Regions from separate parts of the Mesorhizobium sp. M1D.F.Ca.ET.231.01.1.1 genome, predicted to be linked through region 3. Evidence: predicted binding sites of a transcription regulator. Region 3 holds the regulator's gene; each other region holds the start of a gene.
What was found. Region 3 encodes PhoB, which activates phosphate uptake and scavenging genes when phosphate is short. Its sites were predicted from a motif close to TGTCATNNANCTGTCAT; they were not measured.

Region 1: the regulator PhoB is predicted to act here: its motif matches at 2,666-2,682, upstream of EN874_RS11175 (DUF1045 domain-containing protein).
Region 2: the regulator PhoB is predicted to act here: its motif matches at 3,758-3,774, upstream of ppk2 (polyphosphate kinase 2).

What each region holds. Positions count from the first base shown of each region.
Region 1 covers NZ_RZOZ02000003.1:352,224-362,257, forward strand. The annotation lists gene EN874_RS11160 (ABC transporter permease) at 1-59, shown strand, start outside; gene phnN (phosphonate metabolism protein/1,5-bisphosphokinase (PRPP-forming) PhnN) at 106-732, opposite strand; gene EN874_RS11170 (alpha-D-ribose 1-methylphosphonate 5-triphosphate diphosphatase) at 729-1,868, opposite strand; gene EN874_RS11175 (DUF1045 domain-containing protein) at 1,920-2,627, opposite strand; gene iolB (5-deoxy-glucuronate isomerase) at 2,776-3,588, opposite strand; gene EN874_RS11185 (DUF3329 domain-containing protein) at 3,961-4,173, opposite strand; gene iolE (myo-inosose-2 dehydratase) at 4,238-5,155, opposite strand; gene iolD (3D-(3,5/4)-trihydroxycyclohexane-1,2-dione acylhydrolase (decyclizing)) at 5,189-7,033, opposite strand; gene iolC (5-dehydro-2-deoxygluconokinase) at 7,083-9,011, opposite strand; gene EN874_RS11205 (MurR/RpiR family transcriptional regulator) at 9,168-10,013, opposite strand.
Region 2 covers NZ_RZOZ02000001.1:945,888-955,921, forward strand. The annotation lists gene EN874_RS04845 (DUF2066 domain-containing protein) at 1-718, shown strand, start outside; gene hemB (porphobilinogen synthase) at 867-1,898, shown strand; gene EN874_RS04855 (dihydrofolate reductase family protein) at 2,045-2,692, shown strand; gene ppk2 (polyphosphate kinase 2) at 2,739-3,659, opposite strand; gene EN874_RS04865 (aldo/keto reductase) at 3,917-4,960, shown strand; gene EN874_RS04870 (glycosyl transferase family 90) at 5,094-6,065, opposite strand; gene EN874_RS04875 (GntR family transcriptional regulator) at 6,186-6,851, opposite strand; gene EN874_RS04880 (MFS transporter) at 6,970-8,217, shown strand; gene EN874_RS04885 (DUF423 domain-containing protein) at 8,248-8,634, shown strand; gene EN874_RS33580 (hypothetical protein) at 8,667-8,804, opposite strand; gene EN874_RS33585 (hypothetical protein) at 8,871-9,014, opposite strand; gene EN874_RS04890 (substrate-binding domain-containing protein) at 9,190-10,034, shown strand, end outside.
Region 3 covers NZ_RZOZ02000002.1:255,200-265,233, forward strand. The annotation lists gene EN874_RS07595 (ROK family protein) at 1-1,101, shown strand, start outside; gene EN874_RS07600 (winged helix-turn-helix domain-containing tetratricopeptide repeat protein) at 1,218-2,900, opposite strand; gene EN874_RS33645 (DUF1127 domain-containing protein) at 3,011-3,268, shown strand; gene phoB (phosphate regulon transcriptional regulator PhoB) at 3,394-4,083, opposite strand; gene phoU (phosphate signaling complex protein PhoU) at 4,102-4,806, opposite strand; gene pstB (phosphate ABC transporter ATP-binding protein PstB) at 4,827-5,630, opposite strand; gene pstA (phosphate ABC transporter permease PstA) at 5,627-6,478, opposite strand; gene pstC (phosphate ABC transporter permease subunit PstC) at 6,482-7,468, opposite strand; gene pstS (phosphate ABC transporter substrate-binding protein PstS) at 7,532-8,590, opposite strand; gene EN874_RS07640 (PAS-domain containing protein) at 9,096-10,034, opposite strand, start outside.

The sequences.
Region 1 (10,034 bases), on a different contig from region 3:
CCCGGCGCCGGATGCTGGAAGCGACGCGCCGGAACGTCGCCGGCGCACCGGCGGAGTAGCGGCAGCGCCGTTCCCTTCTCCCCTTGTTGTGGGAGAAGGAGGGCGCTAGATCATGCTCGACAGGTCCGAAAACGCCATCGCCTTGCGCAGCAAATCCACGAAGCGCTCGCCGGCAATCTCCCTGGCGCCGCTGTTGTCGATCGAGGTGACGTCCGGCCCGGAAAGCGTCACGCTGGTGCTGCGCGCCAGACGCGCCAGCACTTCGCCGCGCGATTCGCGGCCGCGCGCCGCCAGCCGCTCGGCGAGGATTTCCGGCGTCGCGGTGATCTCGACCACCGCCAGATTGGCATAGCGCTCGCGCAGCCCCGGGATGACCGCGCGCGAGACATTCGCCACGGCCACATGACCGTTGGCGACCGCCCAGTCGACGTCGGCCGGCAGGCCATAGCGCAGGCCATGGGCGTCCCAGCAAATGGCGAAGGCGCCGTCGGCCTCCGCCTCGGCGAAGGCGGCATCGGCCAGCGTGTCGTGGTCCTCGCTCGCCGAATCGCTCGGCCGGGTGATGACGCGACGCACGAATTCCAGCCGCGTCTCGTCGGCAAAGCGCGCCTTGGCATAGCCGATCACCGTGTCCTTGCCGGCGCCGCTTGGGCCGACAACCGCGACGAAGACGCCGTTGCGGATCGGAAGGGTCTCGGTCAGCTCGCGTTCGATCAACGCCGAAACCATCATGCGACACGCTTGCCCTGGCGCCAGACGGTGCGCACGACCGGCACGTGCTCGTCGACGCGCACGCGCACGAGGTCGGCGCGCCGGCCGGGCTCGATGACGCCGCGATCGGTGAGGCCGACGGCGTCGGCCGGGTTCTTCGAGACCATGGCGACCGCCTGCGGCAGCGAGATGCCTTCGACGACGTCGCCGAGGAAGAAGGCCGACTGGATCAGGCTGAAGGGGATGTAGTCGGACGACAGGATGTCGAGCAGGCCGTCGCCTGCCAGCGCCCTGGCCGAGACATTGCCCGAATGCGAGGAACCGCGCATGACGTTGGGCGCACCCATCAGCACGCCGAGGCCGGCCGCCTTCGAGGCCCTTGCCGCCTCCTCGGTGGTCGGGAATTCGGCGACGCGCACGCCCTGCTCCACGGCTTCGTCGACATGGCCGGCGGTCGCATCGTCATGGCTGGCAAGCACGATGCCGCGCTCCTGGCAGGCGGCGGCGATGAAGACACGGTTGGGGCCTGAATTCCTTGCCGATTCCGCCATCCGCTTCTCGCAGAATTTCTGGAAGTCGCGGTCGGTCAGCTTGAGCTTGCGCTGGTAGTAATAGGCATAGGTCTCGAGGTTGACGAACTGGCGCTGCCCGGGCGCATGGTCCATCAGCGAGGCGAGCTTCACGCGGTCGTCGGTGTCGAAATTGGCGAAGGCCTCGAGACAGTCCGGGGCCGAGACCTCGCAGCGCAGATGGATGAAATGGTCGGCCCTCAGCCGATCCTGCCTGACGCTGTCCTCGATGGCGTCGGCGAGCTTGCGGACGTCGTCGGACTTCAGGTCGGCATCCTCGTCCATGCCGACGCGCAAGGCATCGAGCACCGTGGTGATGCCGGCGGTCGCGACCTGCGCATCATGGGCGAGCACGGCGGCGATCGGGTTCCAGCGCACTTTCGGACGCGGCGCATAGTGGCCTTCGAGATGGTCGGTGTGGAGCTCGACGAGGCCCGGGATGATGTAGTCGCGGCCCATGTCCTCGCCGCCGCGCGTCGCGCCCGGCTCGATCGCGACGATCTGGCCATCGCGCAGCAGCAGCGAGCCCTCGACGATTTCATCGGGCAGCACGATGCGGGCATTCGTGAGGACGGTTTCGGCGGTCATTTCAGGCAGTCCTGTCTCAAGCGATCATACGTTGGGCGGTACATAGGGCGGTCACGCGGTTTTTCTGGCCGAGCGGTGGCCAAGCGCATGGTGGGAGAGCACCATGAACGGGGCGCCCGGTTCGGTTTCGACAAACAAAGTCAGCGCATCCACCGGCACCGGACGCTGCAGCACGTCGGCGAACAGGCTGTCGATCGCGGCACGAAGACGCCGGCTTTCCTGTGGCCCGACGCGCCCGGAGAGCGTCATGTGGAAGCGGAACGTCTCGAAGACGTAAGGATAGCCCCACCGGCACAGATTGCGGAATTCCTGCGGCTTCAGCGAGTCGGGGCTGCGCCGCTCGATCTCGGCTTCCGTCAATGGCGCCCGAAAGCGGTCGAAGGCCAGCACGACATCGCCGGCGAAGCGGTTGAGCGCCGGCATCGGCGCTTCCGGCACCAGCGCGAAAAAACCGTCGATCTGGCCGACGACGAGGCGCGGGATGATAACGGGCTGGGTCGCTTCGGCAAAGCTGTCGAGCGCGGCACGCAGCGAGGCTTCCGTCTCGCTCCCAGCCAGCCGGAACGGCGCCTTCAGCGTCGCATGAAACCCGTAGCGCCGCGCCGAGGCCGTGTGGAAGGCAACTTCCGCCGCCGACAGCTCGGCCACCGCCTCGACCGGCCGCGTCGCCGCGCCGAACGGGTCGCGGCCCAGCCAATTGGCGGTGATGCGCGCCAGCGGCTCGTCCTGCCGTGGGGTGTAGTAGATGGCGTAGCGCATGAGAAAACCTCGTCAGTCCGCTGCCATAGGTGATTTCCATGACGGATTGACGAAGCTTTCATGGGTTTTCGAAGGCAAACAGACCCTACCGGTCCTTAGCCGACGATTTTTCCGAACTGGACCAACGGGTTGAGCGCGCCGGGAAACCTCAGGCCGTCATTAGCCACTCATGCTCGGCCGCATTGTGGAATTTCCAGGTCCGCTTCGGGCCGGCCATGACGTTGAGATAGTAGAGATCATAGCCGTGGCAGGCCGCGCAGGGGTGGTAGCCCTTGGGCACCAGCACGACATCGCCATCCTCGATCGCCATAGCCTCGTCGAGGTCGCGCACACCGTTCCTGTCGGCGTCCGTGTAGACGCGCTGGAAGGCAAAACCTTGCGGCGGGTTGAGGCGATGGTAGTAGGTCTCCTCGAGATAGGATTCGGCGGGGAGATTGTCCTGGTCGTGCTTGTGCGGCGGGTAGCTGGAGGTATGGCCGCCGGGCGTGATGACCTCGACCACCAGCAGCGAGTCGGCCGGCTTGCCCTCGGGCAGGATGTTGGTGACGTAGCGCGTGTTGGTGCCCTTGCCGCGCACTTCCTGGCCGAGATCGTCCGGACCGATGACGCGAACCGGCAGGCCGCCGCCAAGGCCGGGCGCCGAGCAGACGGCGAGCTCCAGCCCGGTGTCGGCGGTCACCGACCAGTCGGAGCCTTGCGGCACGTAAACCGACCAGGGCTTGCCCTCGAAGGGCGACATGCGCTCGCCAAGCAGGCCGAGATCCTTGCCGCCGGCCGACGCCTTGCCCTTGCCGGTGACGAAGACCAGGCAGACCTCGCGCTCGCCCGTCTTGCCGGACGCCGTCTCGCCCGGCTGCAAGCGGTGGAGGTCGAAACCCACATAAGTCCAGCCGGCGCTTTGCGGCGTGACGTGGGCGACATGGCCATGGCCCCTGTCGGCCTTGACGAGCAGTTTCGACATTTTTGACTCCTATCCATATCGGCTTCGGCCGGTTGCTGCCCCGGAGGTTTCGCCGGCTGAAAGATCGGCGCAAACCTTCGGGATTGGCCGAAGCCTCCAAACTTCGTCATCCTAGGGCGAAGCAGGAGCGAAGCTCCATCGCGGAGACCCTAGGATCCATGCCGTAACCTCAGTCGACGGGCGCAGCGGAGCAGAATTCTGCACCGCAGCGGCTGCTTTGACGTCACGGCATGGATCCTCGGGTCTGCGCCGCGTCGCTTCGCTCCTTGCTTCGCCCGTGGATGACGAAGCGAGAGACGTTTCAGCCAATCGCCAACGCATCCGATCCGCCATGCGCGCCGTCCCGTGAGCCCTCCACCCCATGGATTCCGATCATTCCTTCGGCTCGGCCGGCGGTTTGTTCTCCTCAGCCGGCTTGTAGAGGTAGAAAAACTGCCACACGGCGTAACCGGCGAAGCCGAGCGCGATGACGCCCCAGAACGGCGTGCCGGAGGCGAACTCGATCACCGACCAGATCAAACAGACGGCGACGACGGCGATGCGTCGCCACAACGGCCGGAAGAAGGGATGCTCATAGTCTTTCATCGCGCCAATCCAGGATTTGCCCAAAGCGCATCAGATAACCCGAGCGCCCAGGCTAATCCACCGTTCAGGCATTCGGAAAACCTTGCGTCTCCACCGTGTAGCCGGCGGCCGTCATCACCCGCATCAGCTCCTTGTGGCCGACCTGCGCCATGCTGAGCGGCGGGTTCTTCTTCGGATCCTGCTCGGCTTCGACGACGAACCAGCCTTCATAGCCGTAATCGGCGAACCTTTGCACGATGGCGCCGAAATCGAGCGAGCCGTCGCCAGGCACGGTGAAGGCGCCGAGCGCCACGGCATCGAGGAAGGACTGTTTCGTGCGGTCGAGACCGTCGATCACGCCCATGCGCACGTCCTTAACATGCACGTGGTTGATGCGCTTGTGGTGGTTGTCGATGGCGCGCAGCACATCGCCGCCGGCAAAAGCGAGATGGCCGGCATCGAGCAGCAGCGGGATGCCTTCGCCGGAATGGCGCATGAAGGCGTCGAGCTCGGGCTCGGTCTCGACGACAGCGGCCATGTGATGGTGGTAGGAGAGCGGCATGCCCTGGTCGGCGCACCATTCGCCGAATTCGGTGACGCGCCGGCCATAGGCCTTCATCTCGTCCTCGGCGAGCTTCGGCTTGGTGGCCAGAGGCTTGGAGCGGTCGCCCTGGATGGAGCGGCCGACCTCGCCATAGACGATGCAGGGCGCGTTGACCGCCTTGAACAGGTCGATCATCGGCTGGATGCGATCCTTGTTCTTCGCCAGGTCCTCATTGACCAGCGTGCCGGAGAACCAGCCGCCGCAGAGGGTAACGTCGGCCTCCTTCAGGATCGGCAGCATCACCTTCGGGTCGTTGGGGAAGCGGCGGCCCATCTCCATGCCAGTGAAGCCGGCCGACCGCGACTGTCGAAGGCACTCCTCCAGCGACACGTCATCGCTCAGTTCCACGAGATCGTCGTTCCACCACGCGATGGGGGACATGCCCAGTTTGGCTTTCAAGTCGTCACTCCAATGTCGGTTCGTTGCGCCGGATCAGCCCTGACGGCTGTCCACGGCTTCCTCGTATTTCTTGCGCGCGGCGTTGACCTGCGGCCGCGAGGAGACTTCCGGCACGGCGACGTCCCACCAATGTCCGCCCGCCTCGGTCGACACAAGCGGATCGGTGTCGATGACCAGCACGGTGGTCTTGCTGTTTTGCTTCGCCTTGGCCAGCGCCGTCTCCAGATCGGCGATCGACGCCACCTTCTCGGCGACCGCGCCGAGACTGGCGGCATGCGCGGCGAAGTCGACATCGGGCATCACCTCGTGGCGCGCGTCCTTGAGCAGATTGTTGAAGTTGGCGCCGCCTGTCGCCATCTGCAGCCGGTTGATGCAGCCGTAACCGCGGTTGTCGAGCAGCACGATGGTGAGCTTCAGGCCCAGCATCACCGAGGTGGCGATCTCCGAGTTGAGCATCAGGTAGGAGCCGTCGCCGACCATGACGACGACCTCCTGGTCGGGCTTGGCCATTTTGACGCCGAGGCCGCCGGCGATCTCGTAACCCATGGTCGAGAAACCGTATTCGGCATGGTAGGAGCCGGGCGCGCCGGCCTGCCAAAGCTTGTGCAATTCGCCCGGCAGGCCACCGGCAGCGTGAAGAAGGGTGACGCCGGAGCCCATGGCGCGCTGCACGGCGCCGATCACCTGCGCATCCGAAGGGTAGGCGGCATTGGTCGAGGCGGTCACCTTGGCGGCCGCGGCCTGCCACTCCGTCTTGCCCTTCAGCGCATTGTCGGTCCAGGCGCTAGGAGCCTTCCAGCCCTTCAGCGCAGCGGAAAGCTCGGCAAGCCCCTCGGCCGCGTCGGCGACCAGCGGCAGCGCCCAGTGCTTGCCGGCGTCAAAACCTTGCGTGTTCAAGCCGATGATGGTGCGGCCGGCATTCTTGAACAGCGCCCAGGAGCCGGTGGTGAAATCCTGCAGCCTGGTGCCGACGGCAAGCACGACATCGGCCTCTTCCGCCAGCTGGTTGGCAGCGGAAGTGCCGGTGACGCCGACCGCCGCCATGTTGAGCGGATGATCGTCGGGGAGCGAAGATTTGCCGCCTTGCGTCTCGCAGACCGGAATGCCGGCGCCTTGGACCAGCTTGGCCAGCTCTGCGGATGCCTGCGAATAGAGGACGCCGCCGCCGGCGATCACCAGCGGCTTCCTGGCGCCTTTCAGCGCCGCGACGGCGGCCGCCAATTCGTGGCGGTCGGGGCGAACCCTGCGCGGCGTCCAGACGCGTTCGGCAAACAGGGTTTCCGGATAGTCATAGGCCTCGGCCTGCACGTCCTGGCAGAGCGAGAGCGTCACCGGGCCGCATTCGGCCGGATCGGTCAGCACCTGCATGGCGCGGTTGAGCGCCGGAATGATCTGTTCCGGCCGCGTGATGCGGTCGAAATAGCGCGAGACGGGGCGGAAGCAGTCGTTGACGCTCGCCGTGCCGTCGGAGAAATCCTCGGCCTGCTGCAACACCGGATCGGGCAGGCGGTTGGCGAAGACGTCGCCGGGCAAAAACAGGACAGGCAACCGGTTTACATGGGCGAGCGCGGCGGCCGTCACCATGTTCAGCGCGCCGGGGCCGATCGAGGTGGTCGCGGCCATGAAGCGGCGCCGGAAATTCGCCTTGCCGTAAGCAATCGCCGCATGCGCCATCGCCTGCTCGTTATGGGCGCGATAGGTCGGCAGCTCGTCGCGCACCTGGTAGAGCGCCTCGCCGACGCCGGCGACATTGCCATGGCCGAAGATCGCCCAGACGCCGCCGAAGATCGGCACCTTTTTGCCGTCGATCTCGGTCATCTGCCGGCTGAGAAAGCGGGTCAGCGCCTGCGCCATCGTCAGGCGAACGGTCTTGGTCATTGTCGTTTCCTCCGGCTTCCTTGTGCCGTCTTGTTATGCTGCCGCCTTCTTATGCTGCTTTGCGGCCGCGCGCGGCAAGCCATGCCTCGGTCAGCTGCTCGAAGCGTGAGGCCATGTCGGCGACAGCCTCGTCGTCCGACATCCGCCCGGCCAGCCACTGTTCGGCGGCATTGATGAAGATGGTGCGACCGACGGCGAACCCCTTGACGATGGGCGCGTTGGCGGTGGCCGCGAAGGCGGCGACCAGCTCGTCTTGCGGCGCCTCGAGCCCCAGCAGCACGATGCCGCGGCACCATGGGTCGTTCTTGACGATCACCTGCTCGATCCTGGCCCAAGCGTTGGCCGAAGCCTGCGGCTCGAGCTTCCACCAGTCGGGCTTGATGCCGAGCGCATAGAGCTCTTCAAGCGCGCGCGGAATGGTAGTGTCGTCGAGCTTGCCATGCTTGCCGGCGATGATCTCGACCAGAAGTTCCCTGCCGACTTTCCGCGCGGCCTCGAACAGGGCCCGCAGCTTCTGCTGCTGCTCCAGTTTCAGCGCCTCGGGGTCGTCCGGATGGTAGAAGCACAGGCATTTGATGCAGTGGTCGACCGGCCAGTCGATAAGCTGCGAGCCGATGTCCTGCGAGAATTCGAAGCGCAGCGGCCGCGATCCCGGCAATTCGACCGGGCGGCCGAGCCAGGCAAAGTGGTGGTGGGCGAATTCGAACATCGCGTCGCGGCCATATTTCTCGTCGATCAGCATGCCGTAGCCGTCACGGCCGGCGGCGACCCTGGCCGCCGCCTTGACGGTGAGCACCTTGAAATCCGGAATGCGCGAGGCGTCGGCGCCGACCCTGGCAGCGACATCCTCCAGCTGCACGCGATGGTCGCAGGCCAAAGCCATCAGCGAAGGAATGTCGCGCCGCCGCGTCGTCGCCCAGTGGACGTGGTTGATCGCCTCGTCCTTGCGCAGAGCGAGGTGCTTGCTGCCGTGCTTGAGGAAGAACTGCAGTTCCTCGAAGGTCGGATATTCCGGCGCGCAAAGCAGGCGCGACACGGCGAAGGCGCCGCAGGCATTGGCCCAGGTCGCGGCAGTCGCAAAGCTTTCGCCGCCGAGCCAGCCGCGCAGGAAGCCCGACATGAAAGCGTCGCCGGCGCCGAGGACATTGTAGACCTCGATCGGAAAGCCATCGCCGACGATGCCGTCCTCGAGATTGTCGCTGATCGGGCCGTCATAGACGATGCAGCCCTTGGCGCCTCGCTTCAGCACGATGGTGGCCGGGGACAAAGAGCGGATCGTCTTCAGCGCGCTGAGGCAGTCGTCGGCGCCGGAGGCGATCATGATCTCCTCCTCGGTGCCGACGATAAGGTCGCAATCCGCCAGCACCGTCTTCAGCTGCGCCGAGACGCGGTCCGACTTGACGTAGCGCTCGAAGCCTTCGGCATGGCCGGCCAGACCCCAGAGGTTCGGGCGGTAGTCGATGTCGAACACCACCTTGCCGCCCTTGGCCTTCATTATGCGGATCGCCTTGCGCTGTGCGGCGTCCGAGTTGGGGCGGGAGAAATGCGTGCCGGTGACGACCACCGAACGGGCCGAGGCGATGAAGGCCTCGTCAATGTCTTCCTCGGCCAGCGCCATGTCGGCGCAGTCGGAACGGTAGAAGATCATCGGCGAGACGCCTTCGTCCTCTACCGAGAGCAGCACAAGCGCGGTCAGCCGTTCCTTGTCGGTCTTCAGGCCGTCGACCGAGACGCCCTCACGCTTGAGCTGCTCGCGGATGAAGCGGCCCATCTGCTCGTCGCCGACGCGGGTGAGCAGCGCAGAGCGCAGGCCGAGCCTTGCCGTGCCGACGGAAATATTGGCCGGGCAGCCGCCGACCGACTTGGCGAAAGAGGTGATGTCCTCCAACCGCGAGCCGATCTGCTGGCCATAGAGATCGACCGAGGCGCGGCCGATGGTGATGACGTCGAGCGGTTTCGCTTCCACGGCTTCGCCCATTCGAACCTCCCATCGGCCTGTTATAGTGAGCATTGTCGTTTTTGGGCAGCACACACGAGCGGCCGCGCGGTGCCGTCAATATGAAATAATAATTCCAATCCATAGTCAATATGGAATGAGCATTCCCGGATTGAAAAAGACGGTCGAAGGACCCGCTCAGACCTTGCGCCGGCGGCCGGCGTCGCGCCGCTTCTCGCCGACGGCAACGGTCAACGCCATGGCAAGCGCCATGGTTGCCGAGAGCGAGCGGAAGCCGCCGAAATCGGCCTCGGCGACCTCGAACCAGATCTTGGCGAACTGGGCGAGCGGCGAGAACGAGCTGTCGGTGATGGCGACGATCGGCACGCCTTGTTCCGCGATCGAGCGCGTCTCTTCGATGGTCGCCGGCGCGTAAGGCGAGAAGCTGATGGCGATGACGGCGTCGCGCGACGTGGCGAAGCCGATCATCTCGGCGTTCAGCCCGGCGGCCGACTCCACCAGCTGGTTGCGGATCTTGAGCTTGCCGAGCGCGTAGGCGATGTAGGAGGCGACCGGATAGGAGCGGCGCTTTGCCAGCACATAGATGGTGTCAGCCTTCGCCAGCAGGGTGACGGCCTCTTCGAAATGCGCGTCGTTCAACGCGCGCGAAATGTCGCTGAGCGAGGTGCTGGCGGCGGCGACGAAGCCGTCGAAGATCGCCCGGTGACCGGCGCCTTCCTCAGCCTTGGCGCGCAGTGCCGCCAGCCTTTCGTCATAGGAGGAGTTGCGCTCGCGCAGCCGCTCGCGGAACACAAGCTGCAGGCTGGTGAAGCCGTCGAAGCCGAGCTGCTGGGCAAAGCGGATCAGCGTCGAGGGCTGCACGCCGGCCGAGGCGGCGATGCTCGCCGCCGTGCCGAAAGCGATGTCGTCGGGGTTGTCGAGCGCATAGGCGGCGATCTGGGCGATACGCTTGGGCAGGCTCGCGCGCCTGTCCAGGATCGTCATGCGCAGCGTCTCGAAATCGCGAGGCACCCGTTCGTCCATCGTCGCTCCGCCCGCGGCCAT
Region 2 (10,034 bases), on a different contig from region 3:
GCAGACCATCGTCACCGGCACCGGCGAGCCGAACCGGCAGATCGGCTTCAAGGATTGCCTGGACAAGGTGCTGGTCAAGGTCTCCGGCGACCAGCGGCTGACGCAGAAGCCGGAGATGCTGGCGCTGCGCGGCAAGGCGGCCGACTTCGTCCAATCCTTCCGCTACCACGACCGGCTGGAAGGCATTCCGGTCCATGACGAGCAAGGCACGCATGACAGGCCGCACGACCTCACCTGCCTCTACAAGCCCGCCGTGATCGACAAGCTCCTGGCGCAGCTCGGCAGCAAGCCTTGGCACGGCGAGCGGCCGACGCTCGCCGTCCTGCTCACGGCCGAGCAAGGCGTGAGGCATTTCGTGCTGACGGCCGACGAGGATCGCGGCAAGACGATGCGCGAGTCCTTCGGCAATGCCACCGCGCCGATGCTGATGCGCGTCACCTTTCCAAAGGCCGCTCAGCTTGCCGGGCTCAATGAAAAAGGGTTGCGGGCCGCCGAGATGGCAAAGCTCGACCGGCTTGCAAAGGGAACTGGCGCCAGCAAGACGCTAGCCGGCAGCATCGTGTGGAGCGACAAGGACCTCGGCTGGATCGCCGACTGGCGGCTGGCCGATCGCGGCAAGACCTATCAATGGCAAGTCCGCGGCGTCAGCTTCGACGAGGCCTTTCGCGTGGCCGTGAGGGGTGCGGCGCAAATTCTATCGGGGAATGGTCAGCCGTAACTATCGGAAACGTATGGCGGGACAGCGCCCCCTTGCCCTGCCGGACCACAAGGGGGCGATCGGCAGCTTCGACCTTGGCACAATCGTGTCGCATTGGTCAGCGGCAGGGCCGCGTGGTAGAAGCCGGAACCAAAAGAGAGTTTTGGCGATGAACAGATTCACCCCCGCGAAACCCGCAGGCACGCGCAGCGTCGACGAGATCACCGGCAGCCGGCGGCTCAGGCGCATGCGCAAGGCCGACTGGTCGCGCCGGCTGGTGCAGGAGAACCAGCTCTCGGTGAACGACCTGATCTGGCCGATCTTCGTCGTCGACGGCAAAAATGTGCGCGAACCGATCGCCGCCATGCCGGCCGTCTATCGCCTCTCCGTCGATCTCGCGGTCAAGGAGGCGGAGCGAGCCGCCAAGCTCGGCATCCCCGCTATCGCCACTTTCCCAAATGTCGAGCTTTCGCTGCGCGACGAGACCGGGTCGCACATCCTCGACCCGGAAAACATCATCAACCGCGCCACGCGCGCCATCAAGGACGCGGTGCCGGAGATCGGCATCATCACCGACGCCGCGCTCGATCCGTTCACCAGCCACGGCCATGACGGTATCTTGCGCGACGGCATCATCGTCAACGACCAGACGGTGGAGCAGGTGGCGGCGGCGGCCGTCATCCAGGCAGCGGCGGGCGCCGACATCATCGCGCCGTCCGACATGATGGACGGCCGCATCGGCGCAATCCGCGACGCGCTCGACGCCAACGGTTTTCAGGACGTGGCGATCATGTCCTACGCGACGAAATTCGCCTCTGCCTTCTACGGTCCCTATCGCGAGGCGGTGGGCACCGCCGGCCTCCTCAAGGGCGACAAGAAGACCTACTATATCGACCACGCCAATTCCGACGAAGCCGTACGCGAAGCCGAGCAGGACCTCGCCGAAGGCGCCGACATGCTGATGGTGAAGCCGGGTCTGCCCTATCTCGACATCATCCGCCGGCTGAAGGACGAACTGCAGATGCCCACCTTCGCTTACCAGGTGTCGGGCGAATATTCGATGATCAAGGCAGCGGCCGCCAATGGCTGGATCGACGGCGAGAAGGCGATGCTGGAATCGCTTCTCGCCTTAAAACGCGCCGGCTGCGACGGCATTCTCACCTATTTCGCGCCGACCGCGGCGGAGATGCTGAGGGGGTAGGCCCTCCTCCAATACCTTGCTGCATAACCGGGCGCCGGTTCGGCGGCGAGTTGGTTTTGCTCGCCCAGAAATTACTGCTTGCAATCCGCAATCGGTTCAGCTATCCCATAACCACTTGCAAATTACAACCGGTTCAGGAGGCGATGATGTCCAGGCTGTGTGTCAACGCTTTCACCTTGGCGCTCGACGGCTACGGCGCCGGTCCCGATCAAACTCTCGAAAACCCGCTCGGCGTCGGCGGCGAAGGTCTGCATAAGTGGCTGATCGACACCCGCACCTTTCGCGAGATGGTGATCGGCGTGGACGGCGGCACCACCGACATCGATGACAGCTTCGCCGCGCGCAGCTTCGAGAATGTCGGCGCCTGGATCCTCGGCCGCAACATGTTCGGGCCAATCCGCGGCGAATGGCCCGACGAGAACTGGAAAGGCTGGTGGGGCGACAACCCGCCCTACCACGTCCCGACCTTCGTGCTGACCCATTACGAGCGCGATCCAATAGTCATGGATGGCGGCACGACGTTCTATTTCGTCACCGACGGCATCCATTCGGCGCTCGAACAGGCGAAAGCGGCGGCAAACGGAAAGGATGTGCGCGTCGGCGGCGGCGTTTCCACCATCCGGCAATATCTCCAGGAGAAGCTGATCGACGAGATGCATCTCGCGATCTCGCCAATCCTGCTCGGCTCCGGCGAGCATCTTTTCGCAGGCCTCGATATGTTGAAGCTCGGCTACCGCTGCACCAGCCAGGTCGCGACGGCAGACGCCACGCATGTGACGATCGGGCGGGCGTAGGTAGCGCAATCTCCCCCCTTGTGGGGGAGATCGCAACTTCACTGCCTCAATACTTCTCCGGCACGTAGAGTTCGCGCGGCAGCACCTGGCGCTCGTATTGCGGGTTGAAGACGCGCTCGGGCAGCGTGATCTCCTCGTGCGGCACGTCCTCGTAAGGCAGTTGCTGCAAGAGATGGTCGATGCAGTTCAGCCGGGCGCGCTTCTTATCGTTGCCCTCGACGATGAACCAGGGGGCTTCCTTGATGTTGGTGCGGGCGAAGGTCTCCTCCTTGGCCTTGGTGTACTGCTCCCAGCGCACGCGCGACTGCAGGTCCATCGGCGAGAGCTTCCACTGCTTCATCGGATCGTGGATGCGCATCAGGAAGCGCATCTGCTGCTCCTCGTCGGTGATCGAGAACCAGTATTTCACCAGGGTGATGCCTGAACGGACCAGCATGCGCTCGAATTCCGGCACGTCGTGGAAGAATTCCTCGACCTGATGCTGGTCGGCGAAGCCCATGACGCGCTCGACGCCGGAGCGGTTGTACCAGGAGCGGTCGAACAGCACGATCTCGCCGCCAGCGGGGAGATGCGGCACGTAGCGCTGGAAATACCATTGCGACTTCTCGCGCTCGGTCGGCGCCGGCAAGGCCACGACACGGGCGATGCGCGGGTTGAGCCGCTGGGTGATGCGCTTGATGACGCCACCCTTGCCGGCGGAGTCGCGGCCCTCGAAGATCACCACCAGCTTCTTCTTGTGGTAGGCGACCCAGGACTGCAGCTTGATCAGTTCCGACTGCAGCCTGAGCAATTCGCGGAAATAGGTCATCCGCTCGATGGAGGGCGGATGCGACTTCTTATAAATCTTGGCGATCTCGAGCGAGAGCGCAGGTTCGGAAAGCTCGAGCTCATAATCTTCGTCGAGCGTGTCCTCGAGTTCGGCTTCGAGCCAGTCCTTCGCTCCGGAATTTGTTTTGAGTTCGTTCATCACATTGCTCCGCCTGCCTGTTAGCCGCCTTCGCTTCGGGTGCGCTCCAGCATGGCCGGGCATGCAACTCCGTAAGCCGACTGAGATACAGACCCGCAATGACGGTTTTATTGCAAGGGCTGGCCTATTCGATATCTGACCGGCCCGTATCGATGGCGGGGCGACAAGCCGCTCGAATTGTCCTACAAAATGCCCTCGCCTCTTTCCGGCGCACAGCCACGGCGCGCCTCTTCAAACAAAATCGCGAGGACCCCGACATGGAATACCGCACCCTTGGCCGTTCCGGCCTGAAGGTTTCGACATTGACGCTCGGCACGATGACCTTCGGCGGCACGGGCCCGTTCGCAGCCGTCGGCAATTCCGACCTGTCGGAGGCCAGGCGCATCATCGATACCTGCATCGACGCCGGCATCAACCTCATCGACACCGCAAACGTCTATTCGAACGGCCTGTCGGAGGAGATCGTCGGCGAGGCGCTCGGCGGCAAGCGTAAGAACGATGTGCTGATCGCCTCCAAGGCGCGCATGCGGATCGGCAGCGGTCCCAACGACGAAGGCCTGTCGCGCCATCATCTGATCCGCGAATGCGAGCGGAGCCTGAAGCGGCTGAGGACCGATGTCATCGACATCTATTTCCTGCACGAATGGGACGGCGTCACGCCACTGGAGGAGACGATCTCCGCGCTCGACACTTTGGTCGGCCAGGGCAAGGTCCGCTATGTCGGCTGCTCCAACTATTCGGGCTGGCAGGTGATGAAGGCGCTCTCGATCGCCGACAGCCACCATCAGCCGCGCTTCGTCACCCAGCAGATCCACTACACGCTGGAAGCGCGCGAGGCCGAGTATGAGTTGCTGCCGATCTCGGTCGACCAGGGCCTTGGCGTGCTGGTGTGGAGCCCGTTGGCGGGCGGCCTGCTTTCCGGCAAATACCGCCGCGACAACCCGACGGCGCGCCAGCTTGCCGGCTGGTCGGAGCCGCCGATCCGCGACGAGGACAGGCTGTGGCGGATCGTCGACCTGCTGGACGAGGTCGGCACGGCGCGCGGCGTTTCGGCGGCGCAGGTGGCGTTGGCCTGGCTGCTCGGCCGCCCAGCCGTTTCCTCGCTGGTGATCGGCGCCCGCAACGAAGCCCAGCTAAAGGACAATCTTGCCGCGGCAAGCCTGACGCTGTCCCTTGACGAGCGCCTTCGCCTCGACGCCGTCAGCCGGCCGCCGGTGCTTTACCCATACTGGCACCAGCAGTTCACCGCCAGGGACCGCTTCGGCCCGGCCGATCTGGTGCTCGACCGCAGCGATATCTGAGCGATTGCGCAACCTCCCAGCCCCAGGGCGGTTCAGCATTTGATAGGATCGCTGGTCCGCTCTAGCTGTCTGTTTTCGCAATTCCGGACGGAAACCGCCACGCACTTTCCTGGAATTGCCCTAAGGGCGCGGGTCAGCCCGCGATAAAACGCCAGACTTCCGGGTCTGCTTCGATCTGGCCGCTCAGCACGAAATATTTGTAGAGGACGAGCAACGAGACCGCCCGTTCGTCCCTTTCGTTGCTGAACCGGCGGCAATAGGCGTTGGCCGCTGTCGTAATGCGTTGGGCTTCTGCCGGATACTTCTCGAAATAGGCGATCTTGTCGGCGATATCCGAAAAATCCGGCGCCAGCGGCACGTAATGGACATTGGCTTCGAGCTCGGCTTCGGCAAACCAGGTTTCGTAGGTCGGAGGCGGCATCAGGCAGAGCGAATTCGAGCTCATGATCCATTTCAGGTTCGTCGCCACGTCGTTGCCTTCGAGCGAGACGATGTAGCGGAACTGCCGCTGCTGCGGGATCGTGAGATACGGCTTGCGGTAGTCCTCCGGCGCGCTCGGCTTGGGCGAGCCCGCATCGCACAATGGCACGTCGCGCACGGCATCGACGAACCGCTTGCGGATCGGATTGTTGAAATCGCCGCGCCAGACCGCCATCGGGCGCTTGTCGGCGAAGGACAGATTGTCCCTTGGCATGTTGAAATGGCGGAACTTGTCGAGCTTCATGATCACGGCGTTGCCGTTGCCGTCGCGGATCGGCCGGTCCTTGACGATTGCCGGTATCGCGGGCACGTCGACGACATCGCCGAATTCGAGATCGATGAGGAGGTCGCGATCGAAGTAGCGGGCAAACTCCTTCAGGTCATAATAGTACATGCTGCCGAACTTGGGTATTTGTCCGGCCGGGACAGCAGCCGGGCTCGGCACGAAGCTATGGTCAAGCCTGTTGTAGTAGTTGACGCGGTCGCGGACCGTTTTGCTGGAGAGCTTCGCCTGCTGCAGCCGGCCGGCCAGGCGCTGGCGAAAGAGAGCCTGCGGCAGCACATCGCGCGTGATGTTGCGAACGAAATAAAATACCCGCGCTGCGGTGCGTAAGGGCGAGGCCATGCGTCCGTCGTTTCAAAGATGTGCCGTCGCGCCTCCTACAGCATTGTGCCGAACATCTTGCAAGCCCGCGCAGCCCGATGGACTTGTGAGAGTCCTAATATTCGGCGATACGGCACGAGATCAGGCAGCGACGACGGCGAAGCCCCTGGCCCGCAGGCCGCGCCGGTCGTCATGCAGCGACGTCACCAGCCGGTCGCGGCTGCCCGCGATATGCACCGAGAGCAACCGCGCCGCGTCCTCGCCATCACCGGCCCGCACAGCTGCCAGGATGGCATGGTGCTCGGCCCAGGCACGGCCAAGGGCTTTCTCGTCGCGCACTTCCAGCCAACGGGCGCGAGACAGCCTGGTCATCGCGTCGCGCACGGCCCGCAACAGGAATTCATTGCCGGAAAGCCTGGCCAGCTCGATGTGAAAATCCATGCCGACACGGTGCCATTCCTCGCGCGGCGTGTCGGCGTCGCAGGAATCGAGCATCGCTGCGATCACCTCGACCCCGCTGCGATCCTCGAGGGAGGCCGTCAACCGCACCGCCGCCACTTCGACCGCCTCGCGATAGACGGCGATCTGGCCAAGCTCGGCAAGATTGATCGGCGCCACCGTCCAACCCCGGCCATCGCGGCCGATCAGCCCCTCGGTCTCGAGCCGCAGCAGAGCCGCCCTGACCGGGGTGCGCGAGGCGCCGAAGCGACCTTCGATCCAACGCTCGGTCAGCCGCTCGCCTGGGCCGATCTCGAGGCCGAGGATCATCTCGCGAAGCTGCCTTTCGACATTCTGCATCTGCGACATTGCCGTTCCGCTTTTCGGCGCCGCATTGACAGCGGCTGGGTTGAGGTTCATGACGGATACCGACTTGGTATCCCAAAATGGTATCCGGAACAATCCCGGATGGCCGGGCAGGCATGACATGGTGGACGACACTTCGGAACAGAGCGGCTACAACGTCCATTGGCGGCGCAATCTCGCCGTCTGCTTCGCCGGCTCGTTCAGCACGCTGATTGCCATGACGCTGCTGTTGCCCTTCCTGCCGCTTTATGTCGAGCAGTTGGGAGCCGTGGGGCATGCCGCGATCGTGCAGTGGTCGGGCATTGCCTATGGCGCCACCTTCTTCGCGGCGGCACTGGTCGCGCCGCTTTGGGGGCGGCTCGGCGACCGCTACGGCCGCAAGCTGATGCTGGTGCGCGCTTCGTTCGGCATGGCGATCTGCATGTCGCTGACCGGCATGGTGCAAAGCGTGTGGCAATTGGTGCTGCTTCGCCTGCTGATCGGCTTTGCCGGCGGCTACTCCTCGGGTTCGACAATATTGGTGGCGATGCAGACGCCCAAGGACCGCTCCGGGTGGGCGCTCGGCGTGCTGGCGGCCGGCATCACGGCGGGCTCTCTGGTCGGCCCGCTGCTCGGCGGTCTGCTGCCGCCCGTGATCGGCATCCGCGCCACCTTCCTGCTCTCGGGCGGCGTCATCTTCCTGGCCTTCCTGGCCACGACCTTCCTGATCAAGGAAAACCCGCCGGCACCCAAACCGGTCTGGGCGGCAAAGCCGAAGAGCGGCTGGTCGCAGATCCCCGACAAGCGCCCGGTGGTCGCGATGCTGACGACCGGCATGCTGCTCGCCTTCGCCACAATGTCGATCGAGCCGATCATCACCGTCTATGTGCAGCAGCTTGTCGAGGACCAGAGCAAGGTGACGATGGTCGCGGGCGTGGTGATGTCGGCGGCAGCACTCGGCACCATCCTGTCCTCCTCGTGGCTGGGCAAGCTCGCCGACCGCGTCGGCCATTGGAATGTCGTCGTCGGCGCTCTCGCGGTCTCGGCGCTGCTGCTCATCCCGCAGGCTTTCGTCAGCGACGGCCGGCAGCTGATCGGTCTGCGTTTCCTGATGGGCCTGGCGCTGGGCGGCCTGCTGCCCTGCATCACCAGCGTCATCCGCCACAACATCCCGGACGGCGTCGGCGGCAATGTGCTCGGTCTGTCGATCTCCGCGCAATATGTCGGCCAGGTCGCGGGACCGCTCGCCGGCGGCTTCGTCGGCGGTCATTTCGGAATGCGGGCGGTGTTTCTGGGCACCTGCGTGCTGATGGCGCTGGGTGCGGCCTATAACTGGATTGTCCAGTCGCGGCGGGCGCGGCATATGCTGCTCGAAGCCGGCGAATCCTGATCGGCGCCCACCCGAAGACGGAGCATCGAAATGAGCCTTGCCGGGCAGTCCTCAAATGGCGGCAGCCGTATCCTCGTGCTGGCGGGCGGCCTCGTCGGCGCCGCTGGGGTGGCGCTTTCGGCCGCCGCCGCGCATCGCGGCGGCGCCTTCACCGGCACGGCGGCGTCTTTCCTGTTGATGCATGCGCCGGTCTTCCTCGCCATCGGCCTTATCGGCGGCAACCGGTGTCTCAGGATCGCAAGCCTGCTGCTGCTCGTCGGCCTGTTGCTGTTCTCGAGCGATCTTCTGGCCCGGGATTTTCTCGGCTCGCGACTGTTTCCGATGTCGGCGCCGATCGGCGGCACCCTGCTTATCGCCGGCTGGCTGGCGATCGCGGGCTCGGCATTGTGGCGCCTGCACCCTCAGATCGGTTCATAGCGACGAGGTCCGGCGAACGAAGCGCGCCGGTGTCACCGGTGCTTCCGAAGCAGGTTGCGCCTGCGCATCGCCGGCTTCGCCGCGCGCTGCCGCTCCGGCCGGTCGATCGCCGGCGAGATGCCCCAATAGTTGCGATAGATGTCCTGGAAAAGGTGGCTGATCGGATGCATGACGGATCTCCATTTGTTGAATCGATTGAATCGATCCAATCGATCGACGCGAAAAAGACTGGCTGCTCAGGCGCGCTTGCGCTCCACGACGAAGCGCGCCTCACGCTTCCACGCGCTTGCCTTGCCACGGCGCCGTTCACTCAGCGCGCCCGAGGCAATGCCCCAATCGTTGCGATAGACGTCCTCGAACAGATAGTTGATCGGATGCATGACACCCTCCTTCCGCAATTTTTGCTCCAACTATTCAAATAGATTGGATCGATTCAATCATATGCATCACGTCATCGAAGTCAAGCAAAATTTGAATCGATCCAAGAAAAATGTTAGATGACCGGCAACCATTACGCGGTCATGTTCGTCCCGTGACCGGATTCGGAGGAACGACATGACATCACCCGTCGAAGGCCAGGCACGACCCATCCGGCTGGCCGACATCGCCAAGGCCGCCGGCGTCTCGCACGGCACGGCCTCCAATGTCTTCAGCCGCCCGGAGATCGTGCGCGCCGAGGTGCGCGAAAGGGTCAAGGCGGTGGCGGAGGCGATGGGTTATGCCGGCCCCGATCCCAAGGGGCGCCTGCTCCGCGCTGGCAAGGTCAACGCCATCGGCGTCGGCACGACCGAGCCTCTCTCCTATTTCTTCGAGGATCCCTTCGCCCGCGTCATGATGGCCGGCATCTCCGAAGCCTGCGACGCCACCGGCGCCGGCATCGCCCTGGTCTCGGCCGCCAACCAGGAAAAGCTCGCCTGGAACATCCAGAGCGCGCTCGTCGATGGCTTCATCCTGTTCTGTATCGAAGGCGGCTCGCGCCTGGTCGACCTGACGCGCGAGCGCAGGCTGCCCTTCGTGGCGCTGGAGCTCGGCTTTCATGATGAGACCATTTCGGCGATCGGCGTCGACAACGTCGCCGGCGGGCGGCTCGCCGCGCGCCATCTCGCCGAGCTCGGCCATCGTCGCTTCGCGGTTCTGTCGCTGACCCTCGGCGAGGACCGCACCGGCTTCGTGACGCCGGAAATGGTCCGCTCAGCGGTCTATACGGGAACACGCGATCGCCTCGCCGGCTATTTCGAGGAGCTGTCCCGCTTCGGCGTCGACACGACAAAGATCCCGATCTTCGAAACCGAGAACGAGGAAAAGAGCACCAGGGCGGGCCTCGAAGCGATCTTTTTCGGCGGCGAGCAGCCGACCGCCATCCTGGCGATGTCGGACAGGATGGCCCTGATCGCCATCGA
Region 3 (10,034 bases):
GCGGACCTGATCCAGGAAGGCATCCTGGCCGAGAGCAAGCCGAGCGAGACCGCTTCCCTGAAGCGCGGCCGGCCGCAGGTCGGCCTCGCCCTCAATCCCGAGGTGGCGGCGGTGGTGACGGTGGTGCTGTCGCTGAATTTCCTCTCTGTCGCGGTCATCGACTATGCCGGCCAGGTCATCGCCGAGGAGCAGCGTCGCCTCGATACCCTTACCATGCCGCGCGAAGAGCTGATCGGCGAATGCATTGCGATCGTGCGGCGCCGGCTGGAGGATCCGGACCTCGATGTCGGCAGCGTCGCCCGCCTCGCCATGGGCATCCAGGGCATCACCGATTCCCATGCCCGCGCCATGCTGTGGTCGCCGATCACGCCGCTGACCGACATTCCCTTCGCCGACATCCTGGAAAAGGAATTCGGCATCCCGGCGACCATGGAGAACGACTGCAACATGATGGCGGTGGCGCTGCAATGGCGCGACCCCGACCGCTATCGCGACAATTTCATCGCCATCCTGCTCTCGCACGGCATCGGCATGGGGCTGGTGCTGAAGGGCGAGCTGTTCACCGGCACGCATTCCTCGGGCGGCGAGTTCGGCCACATGATCCACCGTCCGGGCGGCGCGCTCTGCCGCTGCGGACGGCGCGGCTGCGTCGAGGCCTATGCCGGCAACTACGCCATCTGGCGCAGCGCCATGAAGATGAGCGAGGATGCCGAGCCAGTCGATGTCGGCGATGCCGACATGCGCGCGCTCGCCGCCAAGGCGCGCGAGAAGGATGGTCCGGAGCGCGAGGCCTATCGCCGGGCGGGCGAGGCCCTGGGCTTCAGCCTCGGCAGCCTGTTCGCGCTGATCGACCCGGCGCCGGTCGCCATGGTCGGCGTCAGCGCCGCCGCCTTCGACCTGATCGAGCCGGCGCTGCGCGAGGCGATCGCCCAGACCGCCGGCGGCCAGCATTCGCAGTCGATCTCCTTCGATACCGAGCCGAACGAATTGCCGCTGATCCGCGAAGGCTGCGCCATGCGCGCGCTGACCTTCGTCGACCAGGAGATCTTCGCGCCGGGCGTTCAGGCGAGGTCCGGCTCAACCGGGAAAAACGTCGCCTGACGATTAGGGGTGAAACCGATCATCTCTAAGCGACCGAATTTCCGACCTGCTGTATGCCAAATGCTGACATCGAGACCTTCAGGTCGATATCGGACAAGCGACCAAAGTCAACCTGCTTAGCTCGCTTGCCCGGTCGCAATCGCAGCTAACCGCGCTTCTTCGCGCGCGATCAGCGCTTGATACCGTGGATGGCCGTGGAGGGGCATCAAATCGGGCTCTCGCGTGATCCACATGAGATGTTTGGGCGGAGCTCTGCGAACGCAGGTCTCCAATAGATCGATAGCCTGATCCAGCTCGCCCATCTGGGCAAAGGCGCATGCAATATTGTGGTGGTCCATCACGTCATCCGGCTCAATCGTCAACGCTCGCGCGGCCCATTCCTTGGCGCGGGCTTTCTCTCCAAGGTGGGCCAATGCGATAGCTCCTATCGCAATGGCACGTGCGTTGTCGGGGTGCAGCGCGATCTCCCTTTCGACGCGCTCCAAAATCCGACGTGCAGCAGCCCTGAGTTCGTCATGCCGGCCTAACATTCGATAACAATCAGCCGCAATGCAGGGAGCCCAGTAGTCTGCTTCAAAAAGCCGGGTGGCGCGCTCGGAATGCTCGATCGCGTCTTCGTAGCGGCCGAGGTAATGGCAGGTCACGCCAAGGTTAGCCCGCACCTCAAACGAGTCCGGTTCCAGGCGCAGCGATTCCTGCTGCGCCGCCAGCGCCTCATCGAAGCGCCCCATCTCAGCCAGTGCTCGCCCCCTAGCAGTATGAGCCTCGGCCAAAGTTGGATCGATCGAGAGCGCCTTTTCGGCGGCTGATAAGCCCGGCTCTTCTGACCTTCCCCTGAAATGCAGGCCCGCCTGGCAGAGGGCGACCAAAGCCCAGGCGCGAGCGTAGTCAGGGTCGATTTCCAGCGCTCGCCGGCAAAAGCGAACAGCGATCTCCAGGTTTCTCGCTCCCTGCTGCGTCCGGTAATACCGGCTTTGGAGATAGAGCTGATAGGCCTCCGGGTCCTGCGTCGAGCGGCTCTCGATCGCTGTCTTCTCGGCTGGCAGCAGCCTAATCTTCAGCGCCGCCACGATGGCCTGCGCGATTTCGTCTTGCAGCGCAAAGATGTCTTTCAGTTCGCGGTCATAGCGCTCGCCCCAGACCTGGCTGTCCTTGCTCGCGTCGATCAGCTGCGCCGTGATCCGCACCCGCCCGCCAGCCTTGCGCACGCTGCCTTCGACGACGTAACCGACCTTCAGCCGCTGAGCCAGCTGACCTATTTCGACGGCCTTGCCCTTGAACGTGAAGGTGGTGTGGCGCGACAGCACGTTGAGCGTGGAGACCTTCGAGAGGTCGGTGATGATGTCCTCGGTGATACCGTCGCTGAAGTATTCGTGCTCGGGGTCGCCGCTCATGTTGACGAAGGGCAGAACGGCGAGGGAGGGCCCTCCGGGAATCAGGAGTGCCGGATTCACTTCCGCTCCTTCATCTTGGGGCGGGTCCTTCGCCGGGACCACTGGTCCGACGAACCGATAGCCGCGGCGCGGGAGCGTCTCGATCCAGCGCTCGCCGCCGGGTTCTTCCCCGAACACCCGGCGGAGTGCCGCGATCTGGGCAGTCAGGTTGCTTTCTTCAACGGCGAGACCGGACCATCCGGCATCCATCAGCGCAGCCTTGGAGACGGGTGCACCCGCTCGCTCCACCAGCACGCGCAGGAGCGCAACCGCTCGCTGCCCCAATGCGAGGGGCTCGGCATTTCGAAACACGATTCCCGTCTCGGTATCGAGGCGGAACGGTCCCATTCGGTGGATCATCACCATGGGCCGAAATCTACCCGACTTCGGAAACTTTTCCGAACTCTTTCAGGAGCATTTCGGGTCTTTCCGCCGGAGAAGGCAGAGACTGCATAAACATTTCCGGGAGGTTCGACATGACAACGAGTGTGAAGTCCCTGCCGCCATACGCAAGGCCGCATGCCTGGCGCCACTGGTCCTCTTCTGGTGTCGGCCGCGTTCTCGGCAAACTGGTGGGCTGGTGCCAGGATGAAGTATTCCGGATCGCCGTGATCGAGGAACTGAATAGGCTCAACGACCACTATCTCGAGGATGTGGGTATCGATCGCAGTGACATCGGTCCGATCGTCGATGCAACGGTGAAGCGCCTGCGGGAAAGCCGGAGGAAGGCTTGAGGCCAGGCGAGCCGGGCCTCATGCATATCCCCTGCATCGCCACTACTGCGGCATCGGCAACCGCCTGCTATTGAGTTCTGCCCCTGGAACATGATTTCGATCCATCGGGATGGCGGGGCTCTAGCCTAGTCTTCCCGGATCGCGTAACCCGCCCCGCGGATGGTGCGGATGACATCCGGCATGCGGCCGTTGTTGACCGCCTTGCGCAGGCGTCCGACATGTACGTCCACCGTGCGTTCGTCGATATAGATCGTCTCGCCCCAGACATTGTCGAGCAGCTGGCTGCGCGAGAACACCCGGCCGGGATGCCGCATCATGAATTCGAGCAGCCGGAACTCGGTCGGGCCGAGCCTGATCTCGCTCTTCTTGCGGTAGACGCGGTGCGATTCGCGGTCGAGCACGATGTCGCCGACCTTGAGCACGCTGGACAGCACCTCCGGTTTGGCGCGACGCAGCAGCGCCTTGACCCGGGCCATGAATTCCGGCGTCGAGAACGGCTTGACCAGGTAGTCGTCGGCGCCCGTCGAGAGGCCGCGCACGCGATCGCTTTCCTCGCCGCGCGCCGTCAGCATGATGATCGGCAGCCGTTCGGTCTCGGGCCGCATCCTGAGCCGCCGGCAAAGCTCGATGCCGGAAACCGCCGGCACCATCCAGTCGAGCACCAGAAGGTCAGGCACGTTCTCCTGCAGGCGGATCTCGGCCTCGTCGCCGCGGGTCACCACCTCGACCTGATAGCCTTCGGATTCGAGGTTGTAACGGAGCAGCACCCCCAGCGGCTCCTCATCCTCCACCACCATGATGCGTGGCGCGATCATATAGAGCTACCTTCGCTGTCAGGCCGCCGGCGCCGACATCGCCGTCTCGTCCTGTTTCGGACGGTTCGCGGGCAATTGCGTGCCGGTCAGCACATAATAGGCGTTCTCGGCGATATTGGTCACATGGTCGCCGATGCGCTCCAGATTCTTGGCGCAGAACAAAAGATGCGTGCAAGCCGTGATGTTGCGCGGGTCTTCCATCATGTAGGTCAGGAGCTCGCGGAAGACGGAGGTGTATTTGACGTCGATGCGCTCGTCGTCGTTGCGCAGCTTGGCGAGCGCCGTGGCGTCGCCCGCCGTATACTCCTCGATCACGCCCTGGACCTGGATCAGCACCAGCTGCGCCATCGAATCGATGGAGTGCGAAAGGTCGCGCGGCGCGGCGCTGACGCCGACCGAGCCGACGCGCTTGGCGATGTTCTTGGCAAGGTCCCCGATGCGCTCGAGGTCGCCGGCCATGCGGATGGCGCCGACCACGCTGCGCAGGTCGTCGGCCATCGGCTGGCGTTTGGCGATCAGCGTGATGGCGCGATCGTCGAGCTCGCGCTGCCGCGCGTCCATGATGGCATCGTCGGAGACCACACGTTGCGCCATCGCGTTGTCGGAGTTGAGCAGAGCCTTGGTCGACGCGCCGACCATCGACCCGGCAAGATCGCCCATGTCACGGATAAGCTGGCTGATCTGCCTCAGATCGTCGTCGAAGGAAGCGACCGTATGGGCCATGGTGATGTCCTCGTATGAACTCAGCCGAAGCGGCCGGTGATGTAGTCCTGGGTGCGCTTCTCGCGAGGCGACGTGAAGATCTTCTCGGTCCGGTCGAACTCGACCAGCTCGCCGAGATACATGAACGCCGTCTGCCGCGACACACGCGCCGCCTGCTGCATGTTGTGGGTGACGATCACGATCGTGTAGTCGGCCTGCAGCTCGTCGATCAGCTCCTCGATCTTGGCCGTCGACAGCGGATCGAGCGCCGATGCCGGCTCGTCGAGCAGGATGACCTCCGGCTTCACCGCCACCGTGCGGGCGATGCAGAGCCGCTGCTGCTGGCCACCCGAAAGGCTCTGGCCGCTGGCGTTGAGCTTGTCCTTGACCTCGTTCCACAGCGCCGCCCGCTTCAGCGCCGACTCGACCCGGTTGTCCATCTCGGCCTTGCTGATCTTCTCGTACAGCCTGACGCCGAAGGCGATGTTCTCGTAGATCGACATCGGGAACGGCGTCGGCTTCTGGAACACCATGCCGATCTTGGTCCTGAGCAGGTTGAGGTCCTGCGAGCGGTCGAGGATGTTCTTGCCGTCGAGCAGCACCTGGCCTTCGGCGCTCTGCTTCGGGTAGAGTTCGTAGATGCGGTTCAGCACGCGCAGCAGCGTCGACTTCCCGCAGCCCGACGGCCCGATGAAGGCGGTGACGCTGCGCTCCGGCAGCGACAGGTTGATGTCCTTCAGCGCCTTCGACTGGCCATAGTAGAAGTTGAGGTTCTTGACCTCGATCTTGGCCTTTTCGACGGCCGTCTCGGCTACGTTAAGGTCGGTGGACAACATCGGTTTCATCTGTCCTCTCTGCGTCCGGTAAGGCTGCGGGCGAAAATGCTCAGCCCGAGAACCGTCAGGGTGATTATGAGTGCGCCCGTCCAGGCCAGTTGCTGCCATTCCTCATAGGGGCTGAGCGCGAACTGGAAGATGGTCACCGGCAGGCTGGCCATCGGCGCGTTGAGATTGCTCGACCAGAACTGGTTGTTGAGCGCGGTGAACAGCAGCGGCGCCGTCTCGCCTGAAATGCGAGCGATCGCCAGCAATATGCCGGTGACGATGCCGGATAGCGCGGCACGATAGGCGACGGAGCGGATCACCACCCAGCGCGGCGCGCCGATGGCGGTGCCGGCTTCGCGCAGCGCGTTGGGCACAAGGTTGAGCATGTCCTCGGTGGTGCGCACCACGACGGGGATCACCAGGATGGACAGCGCCACCGCGCCGGCGATCGCCGAGAAATGCCCCATCGGCCGCACCATCAGCTCATAGACGAACAGGCCGACGATGATCGACGGCGCCGACAAAAGGATGTCGTTGATGAAACGCACCACCGTGGTGAGACGCGAGAAGCGCCCGTACTCGGCCATGTAGGTGCCGGCCAGCACGCCGATCGGCGTGCCGACGATGATGCCGATGATGGTCATCACGATGCTGCCGTAGATGGCGTTGAGCAGGCCGCCGGCGTCGCCGGGCGGCGGCGTCATCTCGGTAAAGACCGCCAGCGAGACGCCGGAGAGGCCCTTGTAGATCAGCGCGCCGAGGATCAGCGCCAGCCAGGCAAGACCGATGCCCGCGGCGATGACGCACAGCGCCATCATCACGGCGTTCTTGCGCTTGCGGCTCTGGTGGAGCGATGCGGCTGTCGACATCGGTCAGGCTCCCGTGCGGCTATCGATGCGCAACAGCATGTAGCGTGCGAGCGCGAGGATGATGAAGGTGATGATGAACAGGATCAGGCCGAGCGAGACCAGCGAGGACGTATACAGCTCGCCGTCGGCCTCGGTGAATTCGTTGGCGATGGTCGCCGAGATCGTCGTGCCCGGCGCAAACAGCGAGGCGCTGATGCGGTGCGCGTTGCCGATGACGAAGGTGACGGCCATCGTCTCGCCAAGCGCGCGGCCGAGGCCGAGCATGACGCCGCCCATGATGCCGACGCGGGTGTAGGGAATGGTCACGCGCCGGGTCACTTCCCAGGTCGTGCAGCCGATGCCGTAGGCTGATTCCTTCAGCACCGCCGGCACCGTATCGAACACGTCCTTGGTGATCGAGGTGATAAAGGGCAGCACCATGATGGCAAGGATGAGCGACGAGGTCAGCAGGCCGATGCCGTAGGGTGGACCGGCAAACAGGCTGGAAAGGCCCGGTATGCCGTGGAAAAGGCCGATGATGAAGGGCTGCACCGTCGTCTGCAGGAAGGGCGCGAAGACGAACAGGCCCCAGATGCCGTAGATGATCGAGGGAATGCCGGCGAGCAGCTCGACCGCGATGCCGATCGGGCGCCGGAGCGGGCGCGGGCAGAGCTCGGTGAGGAAGACGGCGATGCCGATGCCGATCGGCACGGCAATGAGAATGGCGATGGCCGAGGTGACGATGGTGCCGTAGATCGGCGCCAGGGCACCGAAATTCTCGGTGACCGGGTTCCAGGATTCGGTGGTAAGGAAGGAGAAGCCGAACTTAGACAGGGCCTCCCACGAGCCGGCGATCAGCGAGATCGCGACCCCGCCGAGCAGGACCAGCACAAGGATGGCGGAAAGGCGCGTGGCCGTCCGGAAGATCGTGTCGGTGAGGGCGAAGCGGCGCACCGTCGCTTCTCTGGTCCGCGTGACCGACGATGCCACGGCTTCGGAAACAGAAGTCATTTAGCCCCTCGCATTTCGAAAGAGACAGGAGGGCGCCGTGGCGCCCTCCTTATTCCGCAGGAATTACATGCCGGAATAGAGCGGCTTGCCGTTCGCGTCGACGATGTCCTTGCCCCACATTTCCTCGACGCTCTTCACCACCGCGTCGGGCATCGGAACATAGTCCAGCTCGGCGGCCATATCGTCGCCCTTGGCGTAGGACCAGGCGAAGAACTTGAGCGCTTCGGTCGTGGCCGCGGCGTCGTCGGGCTTCTTGTAGACGAGGATCCAGGTGGCCGACGTCATCGGCCAGGATTCGGCGCCAGCCTGGTTGGCCAGGATCACGCCGTAGCCCGGCTGCGAGTTCCAGTCGGCACTGGCCGCCGCGGCCGAGAACGCCGCAGCGGTCGGCTCGACCTTCTTGCCGTCCTTGTTGATCAGGTCGGTGTAGGTCAGCTTGTTCTGCTTGGCGTAAGCATATTCGACATAGCCGATCGCGCCGCCGGTCTGCGAGACGTTGTTGGCAACGCCCTCATTGCCCTTGGCGCCGATGCCGACGGGCCATTCCACAGCCTTGTCGACGCCGACCTTACCCTTCCAGTCCGCGCTGACGTCGCCGAGATAGTAGGTGAAGTTGAACGTGGTGCCCGAACCGTCTGAACGGTGAACCACGGCGATCGCCTGCGAAGGCAACTTGACGTCGGGGTTGAGCTTCTTGATCGCCGCGTCATCCCAGCTTGTGATCTTGCCGAGGAAGATATCGGCCAGCGTCGGGCCGTCGAGCACGAGTTCACCGGGCTTGACGCCTTCGAGGTTGACGACCGGAACGATGCCGCCCATCACCATCGGGAACTGCGCGAGGCCGGTGCCGTCCAGTTCGTCGCCCTTCAGCGGCGCGTCGGAGGCGCCGAAGGTGACGGTCTTGGCCTTGATCTGCTTGATGCCGCCGCCGGAACCGATCGATTGATAGTTGAGACCGATGCCGGTCTCCTTTTTGTAGGCGTCGGCCCACTTCGCGTAGATCGGATAGGGGAAGGTGGCGCCGGCACCGGAGATGTCCGCAGCCCAAGCGGCGGACAGGGTGAGCGTGGACGCCGTAGCCATTGCGATCGCAACGGCCGCCGAGCGGATGAAATGTCTCATGTGGCCTGCTCCTGTTCGGAATATGGTCTCTTGGCACCGCCTTTTGGCGGCGCCCGTGAGCGCAATAGCTCTCGATTATTACAGTTGCATGACAGTTTCGTGTCAGCCCGGTAACGCCTCATCGGCGATGCCTGGAGGAGCCTGCAGCCGCCCTTTGCGGACCGGCCGGAGTTTGCCGCGGGAATCAGTAACTTGTCTGACTTTTGAGTCAAAAATTATCCCGGCGGCCGGATCTCGGCCGCCGGGAAATAAAATCCGGACGAGAGCGCGTTGCCCGAATGCCAGAGCGGATCATGGCATAGCCATCGCCGAAAACAGGTCCGTTGGGGTAGAGTCGACGCTGTTCCTTGCCGGCGGTCGCTGCTCCCGCCCGTAACCGAAGGGCGGAATCGACAGTGACCATTGTCGCGACTTGGGCTTCGTTTTGTATGGTGCGATCACACCATATGCCCCGCGTCCGATCCGCGGACACTGCTCGCGGCGGGTAACTCCGCGAGCAAGACTGTTAGCCGGCGCTGCGCCGGACTTCGGCGTCCGACCCGAGCCATCTTTCGAGCTTTTCGAGCAACGCCTTCGGGCTGATCGGCTTCGGCAGGTAGTCGTCCATGCCGGCTTCCAGGCAGCGCTCTCGGTCCCCCTTCAGCGCATGCGCGGTGACGCCGACGATCGGCACATGCGTCCCCATCTCCGCTTCGAGCTGGCGGATGGCGGCGGTCGCCTCCAGACCGCTCATCTCGGGCATCGACACATCCATCAGGATCATGCGCGGGTTGAGCTTGCTGAAGGCGTCCAGCGCCTTGCGGCCGTTGCCGACGATTTCGAACTGATAGCCTGTCTCGCCGAGGATCTGCGTGAACACCAGCTGGTTCACCTCATTGTCCTCGGCGACGAGGATGTCGAGCCCGCGCTCCGCGCCGGCCGGGCGCGGGCGCGCGCGGACGGACGGCGGCTGCAGCAGGGCACGATTCGACGCCGCCGCGGGCACCTGCGCCTGCGATGGCTGCGGCGGCGCGCCATGCGCGGGACCGGTTCCGGTTGCCAGCGGCGGCCGGGCAGCCGCCGTTGTGTGGCGATGGCGCTGGATGGTGGCGACCAGCGTCTCCAGGAGGATGGAGGAACGTGCCGGCTTGATCAGTTGCGCATCGATGCCGAGATCGCGGTAGGCGGCGGTGGCGAGCGACTGGTCGACCGAGGTCAGCATGATGATCGGCGTATGCGCGAGGCCGACCGTGTTGCGCACGATGCGCGCCATTTCGGCGCCTGTCATGCCCGGCATCTGGTAGTCGAGCACGACGCAGTCGACAGGCACGCCATAGGCGGCGGCCGCGATCAGCACCTTCAGTCCCTCGGCGCCGCTTTCGGCCGCGCAGGAATCGAAGGTCCACGACGCCATCTGCTCGCTCAGGATCGAGCGGTTGACGGCGTTGTCGTCGACGATCAGCAC